Dinoroseobacter shibae DFL 12 = DSM 16493: one gene and its partner. The protein of the gene in region 1 interacts with the protein of each later gene in a pairwise test. Links are inferred from orthologs where the notes say so. Each region holds a gene or a part of one and is shown in the gene's direction. Other genes may lie near its edges.

Region 1 (3,270 bases):
GCGTGCCGCGAGCGCGGCGCGGTTCTGCACCGGCGGCGTGAAGAAGACCATGTTGGTGCCTTGCCGTACCGTCCCGAGCGGGATCAGGGCCCGCGCGAGGCGTGCGGCCCGGGCGTGATCCTCTGCCAGTCTCGGCAGCTGGTGCTCCAGCGCCCAGAGGCCCGCCGCGGCCAGCACCCCAGACTGGCGCATCCCGCCCCCCAACAGCTTGCGCAGCCGCCGCGCCTCGGCAATCACGGGTGTGGGTCCGACCAGCACCGTTCCCGCAGGCGCCCCCAGCCCCTTGGAGAGGCAGAGCGACACGGTATCCGCCAAGCCCGCCAGTTCCGCCTCGCTAGAGCCCAGTGCCGTCACTGCGTTGAAGAACCGCGCACCATCGAGGTGGACCGAAAGCCCCGCCTCCCGCCCGGTCCGCACTGCTGCTGCCATTCGAGCCAGCGGCACCGCGCGCCCGCCCACGGTGTTTTCAAGGCACAGCAGGCGCGAGCGGGCGTAATGCACATCCTCCGGCTTCAGTGCCGCGCGGATCTCTGCAGGCTCCAGCCCGCCATCTTCTGCCACCGGTATCGGAACCAGTGACAGTGCACCCAGAACACTCGCCGAGGCCGCCTCATCCGCGTAGACATGGTAGTCGCGTCCCACAATCACCTCTTCGCCGCGGGCGCATTGGGCCATCAGGGCGGCCAGGTTGCTCATGCAGCCGGTTGGAAAAAACAGCCCCGCCGCCTTGTCCGTCCGCTCCGCCAGGACCGCTTCCAGGCGCAACACGGTTGGATCCTCGCCGTAGCAGTCATCCCCTACCTCGGCGTCCGCCATCGCCGCGCGCATCCCGGCGCAGGGCCGGGTCACGGTATCCGAGCGCAAATCACAGATCGTCCCCACCGGGGCGATACCGCTGCTGTAGAGGGTCATGACCTTGCCTGCCTTCCGAAGCCCCGATGCTGCATGGCACCGACGCACCAAGGATGGCCGGGCTTGGCGTTGCCGGAAAGACCCAGAAATTATGTTAGCGATAACAATTCCAACTTGCAGACCGGATTCAGCAGTTCAATCCACGCAGAACCCCTGCTATGCACAGCCGCAAATCCGGCGCCTGAGAGGAACAGACCCCATGTCACTGATCGTTGATGTCTATGCTCGCGAAATTCTTGATAGCCGGGGCAACCCGACGGTGGAGGTGGACGTCACGCTCGAAGACGGCACCCTGGGCCGGGCGGCGGTGCCGTCAGGTGCGTCTACCGGCGCCTACGAGGCGGTCGAGCTGCGCGACAAGGACACAGCACGGTATTTCGGCAAAGGCGTCAAGACGGCGGTGGCCTTCGTCAATGGCGAGATCGCCGAGGCCCTGATGGGCATCGACGCGACCGACCAGGTGGGCATCGACAGCGCGATGATCGAACTGGACGGGACCCCGAACAAGAGCCGCCTTGGTGCCAATGCGATCCTGGGCGTGTCGCTGGCGGTCGCCAAGGCTGCCGCCGAGGCCACGGGCCAGCCGCTCTATCGCTATGTGGGCGGCACCTCGGCGCGGGTTCTGCCGGTGCCCATGATGAATATCATCAACGGCGGCGAGCATGCGGACAATCCGATCGATATCCAGGAATTCATGATCATGCCGGTCTCGGCCGACAGCATCGCCGAGGCCGTGCGCATGGGCGCCGAGGTGTTCCACACCTTGAAGAAGGAACTGTCGGCCGCGGGCCTGTCGACCGGCATCGGCGATGAGGGCGGCTTTGCGCCGAACCTCAGCTCCACCCGCGATGCGCTGGACTTCGTGCTGAAGGCGATCGAAAAGGCCGGCTATACGCCGGGCGAAGACATCTATCTCGCCTTGGATTGTGCCGCGACCGAGTATTTCGAGGACGGGCGCTACGAGATGAAGGGCGAGGGCAAGACCCTGACCCCCGAGGCCAATGTCGACTACCTCGAGGCGCTGGTGAACGACTACCCGATCCTGTCGATCGAGGATGGCTGTTCCGAGGACGACTGGGAAGGTTGGGCGCTGCTGACCGAGCGTCTGGGCGACCGGGTGCAGCTTGTGGGCGATGACCTGTTCGTCACGAACCCTGCACGGCTGGCCGAGGGTATCCAGAAGGGCTGCGCCAATTCCCTGCTGGTGAAGGTCAACCAGATCGGCACCCTGACCGAAACCCTTTCGGCGGTGGACCTGGCCCATCGCAACCGGATGACTTGCGTGATGTCGCACCGCTCCGGCGAGACCGAGGATGCCACCATTGCCGACCTCGCCGTGGCCACGAATTGCGGGCAGATCAAGACTGGCTCGCTGGCGCGCTCGGACCGGCTGGCGAAATACAACCAACTCATCCGGATCGAGGACGAACTGGGCGAGACGGCGATCTACGCGGGCCGGTCGATCCTGCGCTGAGCCTAGGCGGGCGAGCTTCGCGAGAAAGTTTTGATGTTCGAAGAAAAGGGGGCCGGTCGGCCCCCTTACCCGTTCTTACTGCCACCAATCCTTTTCGACCGGGCGCTCGTTTTTCAGATCCTCCTCGGACATCCACGTCACGAAGGCGAAGTTGCCATCATCGTCAGGCATGGTGCGATGCAGGTCCGACATCTCGATCAGGACATGGGCATCGCCCATCCCGAGAACGCCGCCCACTTCGGCGACAAGGCCCCGCAGGTTTCCGTCCGGCCCGACAACCATTTCGACCACGTTGCCGATGTTATCCCAATCGTCGGCAATGCGCGTGGCTTCTCGCCAGGCGCCAGGTTCCATCGCCGCGCGGGCGGTATAGATGTCGGCCCCGATGATGTCGCTGGCCCTGATGAAGTCGGACCGATTATCGAGGTCGATCGGTGTGAGGACGCGCGCCTCGCCCATTTCCGCGCGGGCGGCGAGGGTTTCTTTCGTGTGCTCAACTTCATCAATTGCTTCCGCATAGGCTTTTTTCGTGGTCTCGACAGCCGAGTTATAGACGTCCTCGACCGCGCTGGCGGCATCACCACCGACCTCTGCGGCCTGCTCCGTACTGGACGTCGTGGCGCTTTCCACTGCAGCGGCGGCATCGCTGATCTCTTCGGTTATCCGATCATACACTTCGGATGCACCGTTTTCGACGGTCTCGGCGGCTTCTGTCGCATGGGATTGGACCTCGGACACTGTGTTGCCCTCGTCTGCGCCACTCATCGCGAAGGCAGGGCTACACATGGCGGTCGTGGCGATGAGAGCAAGGCTCAAGCGGGTCATGGAAAATCCTCCTGTATCTGCTGCGCCGTTCTCGGCGCTGTCTGAAGGATCAACGGTGC
Region 2 (3,296 bases), 900 kb from region 1 along the record:
GATGCCGCCCGAGGCGCAGGTGATGGCCGTGAACCCCACCGGGTTTTCCGTGGACCGGATCGGCTGGATCGCCGAACCGGTGGCGGGGCTGTGCGACCTGCGCACCAACCGCCCCCTGCGCACCCAACCCGTGGCCGATGGCACCCTGATCGACCTGCCCGCCCTGCCGGGCTATGCCGCGCTCGGCCTCGGACCCTGCGCCGAGGCGCCCGAGCCCACGTCGCTGCGCATCACCGACTTCCCAGATGGCGCCGTTCTGGAAAACGACCTGATCCGGGTCCATGTCGCGCCCAACGGGCAGCTCGTGTCGGTCTTCGACAAGACCGCCCTGCGCGAGGTGCTCGCCGCAGACGCCTTCGGCAACCAGCTCCTTGCCTTCGAGGACCGACCCATGGTCTGGGATGCCTGGGATATCGACATCTTCTACGAAGACCGCTGCGAGGTGATCGACGCGCCCGTGCGGTTCGAGATCACCGAACGCGGTCCCCTGCGCGCATCACTGGAGGTCGAACACCATTGGCGCGGCTCCACCATCACCCAGCGCATCAGCCTGCATCACAACTCCAAACGGATCGAGTTCAAGACCGACGTGGACTGGCAAACCTCCCATATCCTGCTCAAATGCGCCTTCCCGGTGGAGGTCTTCTCCCCCCGTGCCACCTACGACATCCAGTTCGGAAATACCGAACGCACCACCCACCGCAACACCAGCTGGGACTGGGCCCGGTTCGAAAGCGTCGGGCACAAATGGGCGGACCTGAGCGAAGGCAACTATGGCGTCGCCCTGCTCAATGATTGCAAATACGGCTACGACATCCACCACAACGTGATGCGCCTGAGCCTGCTGAAATCCGCCACCATGCCCGACCCGGTGCAGGACCGCGGCCGCCACGAGATGACCTATGCGCTCCTGCCGCATGAAGGCAACTGGCGCTCCGACGTGACCGAGAGCGGTTATATCCTCAACAACCCGGTGCTTTGCCGACCCGTCGCGGCCGGGCAGGGCGACGCAGCCCTGGTGCAGATGGTCGGCGTCTCGGGCTTTTCGACCGTGATCGACACGGTCAAACGGGCCGAGGACGGGCAGGGCTATATCGTGCGTCTTTTCGAGAACGAGCGCACGCGCGGCCCCGTCACGCTACGTTTCGGGTTCGACCTGGGCGAGGTGCGCGCCGTCACCATCCTGGAGGACGACATCGGCCCGGTGGCCATGCGCGGCCGGGAGGTCACGGTGGAACTGACGCCCTACAAGATCGTGTCGCTCCGTGTGATCCCCGCCGGGGCCTGAGGCGCGCGGGTCAGGGCGCGTTGCTCCCGGTGTATTTCGGGAAGAAGGAGCGTGGCGCATTTGTTGATCCCGGGCGTGCGCCGGGCTATAGCCGCGCCAACAGGAGAATGCGCATGCCCTTTGACCGTTCCATCAAGATCGCCCCGTCCATCCTCGCCGCGGATTTCGCCAATTTCGGGGCCGAATGCGCGGCGGTGGAAGCCCAGGGCGCCGACTGGGTCCATGTGGATGTGATGGACGGCCATTTCGTGCCCAACATCACCTTCGGTCCTGCGACCTGTGCCGCGATCCGGCCCCATATCAAGGGGGTGATGGATGTGCATCTGATGATTGCGCCGGTGGACCCCTATATCGACGCCTTCGCCGATGCGGGTGCGGACGTGATCACCGCGCATCTGGAGGCCGGGCCCCATATTCACCGCACCCTGCAAGCGATCCGCGGGGCCGGGGCCAAGGCGGGGCTCGCGCTCAACCCGGGCACCGGGCTCGGGGATGTGGGCCATCTGCTGGACATGGTCGACCTCGTGTGCGTGATGACCGTGAACCCGGGCTTCGGCGGGCAGAAATTCCTCGACATGTCGGCCAAGATCCGTGACCTGCGCGCCATGATCGGCGACCGCCCCATCCATATCGAGATCGACGGAGGTGTGACGCCCCAGACCGCGCCTCTGGTGGCCAAGGCCGGGGCGGATGTGCTGGTCGCAGGCTCGGCGGTGTTCAAGGGCGGCTCGGTCGCCGACCCTGCGCCTTATGGGGCCAATATCGCCGCAATCCGGGCCGCTGCAGAGGCCGCGACCGGGGTCATGGCCTGATCAGGGCAACTCGCTCAGCCACAGCTTGAGCAGGGCGGCCCCGTTCGGCATGGCCTGCCCGCGCGCCTCGAAGGCGAAAAGGTCCGCCGCCACCATCGCCGCCAGCCTGTAGAGCCCGGCGGCCTTGGGATCGCCCGCCATGTCCTCCAACCCGCTCGCGGCGGAGGCGATGGCAAAGACCAGCGCCAGACCGCTTGCCTCGGGGTAGGCCTTGGCCAGTGCCCGCGCCACGTCATAGTCGATCCGGGGTGCCGATGCGGCCTCTTGCAGGACCGATGCGATCATCCGGTCCGTAAAGATCTCTGTCATTCTGGGCACCTGGCAACGCGTTACACGGCCCGAACCTCGTGGACCGGCAACTGGCCTAGTCCGATATGCGCCGGTTTTGAAGTCCCGACGCTGCGACAGGGGTGGGTTTACTCCGCCACTTTCTGCATGCTGGCGAGCACATGATGGAACTTTTCGCCCTGCACGGCGACATGGCTGCGCAGGGCCTCCCCGGCGGCAATCGCGTCTCCGGCGGCCAGGGCGGCGACGATCGCGCGGTGCTCGGCCATGGACTGCGACAGCCGCCCGCGCAGCTGCAATTGGATCCTGCGGAAGGGTTTGAGGCGCTTGTGCAGACGTATTACGTCGTTTTGCAGAAAACTGTTCCCGGATTCGGCGTAAATGATGTGGTGGAAGCGCTCGTTCTCCCGGTAGTAGCCATCGCTGTCCGCGGCCTCCACCGCGGCCTCGCAGGTGGCGTTGGCCTGCTCCAGATCGTCCAGCGCAGCGTCGCTGATCCGGGGGGCGGCCAGGCGGCCGCAGGCGGCCTCCAACTCGGCCATGTACTCGAACAGCGCGATCAGCTCCATTGGGCCTGGATGGCGGACAAACACGCCTCTGCGCGGAATTTGTTCCACCAGACCCGCCGTCCCGAGGTGATAGAACGCCTCGCGAATCGGGGTGCGCGACACACCGAAATGCTCTGCCAGCTTGATCTCGTTCAGCCGGTCGCCGTCCGAGAACCCTCCGGTGAGGATCATGTTCTCCAGTTCCTGGGCAATGGTGTCTGCGCGGCGCGTATCCATCCCCTGACCATGGGCCAAGCCCACATGAAATGCAATAGCGTGTAAATTGTATACAGTTTGCTTGACTTGGCATGCGATCTAGGTCACGTTGATCGCAACTCGTCACAGGGCGAGAACTAACGG

Evidence for each region.
Region 2: the proteins of eno (region 1) and rpe interact in binary tests that used the Escherichia coli proteins (3 or more experiments, as listed by UniProt). The link is inferred for Dinoroseobacter shibae DFL 12 = DSM 16493 from one-to-one orthologs.

The regions. Positions count from the first base shown.
Region 1 is NC_009952.1:2,273,728-2,276,997, forward strand. Bases 298-3,248 are described here. They hold eno (phosphopyruvate hydratase), read left to right. Parts: upstream 298-1,111; coding sequence 1,112-2,386; downstream 2,387-3,248. Other genes in these bases: ltaE (low-specificity L-threonine aldolase), read right to left, coding at 298-912; DSHI_RS21410 (PRC-barrel domain-containing protein), read right to left, coding at 2,462-3,211. Also shown: more of ltaE, read right to left, coding at 1-297. UniProt on the Escherichia coli protein: Catalyzes the reversible conversion of 2-phosphoglycerate (2-PG) into phosphoenolpyruvate (PEP). It is essential for the degradation of carbohydrates via glycolysis.
Region 2 is NC_009952.1:3,170,662-3,173,957, reverse strand. The notes cover bases 274-3,250. They hold rpe (ribulose-phosphate 3-epimerase), read left to right. Parts: upstream 274-1,401; coding sequence 1,402-2,100; downstream 2,101-3,250. Other genes in these bases: DSHI_RS15245 (GntR family transcriptional regulator), read right to left, coding at 2,517-3,173; DSHI_RS15250 (hypothetical protein), read right to left, coding at 2,101-2,409; DSHI_RS15260 (alpha-mannosidase), read left to right, coding at 274-1,288. In the rest of the region: more of DSHI_RS15260, read left to right, coding at 1-273. UniProt on the Escherichia coli protein: Catalyzes the reversible epimerization of D-ribulose 5-phosphate to D-xylulose 5-phosphate.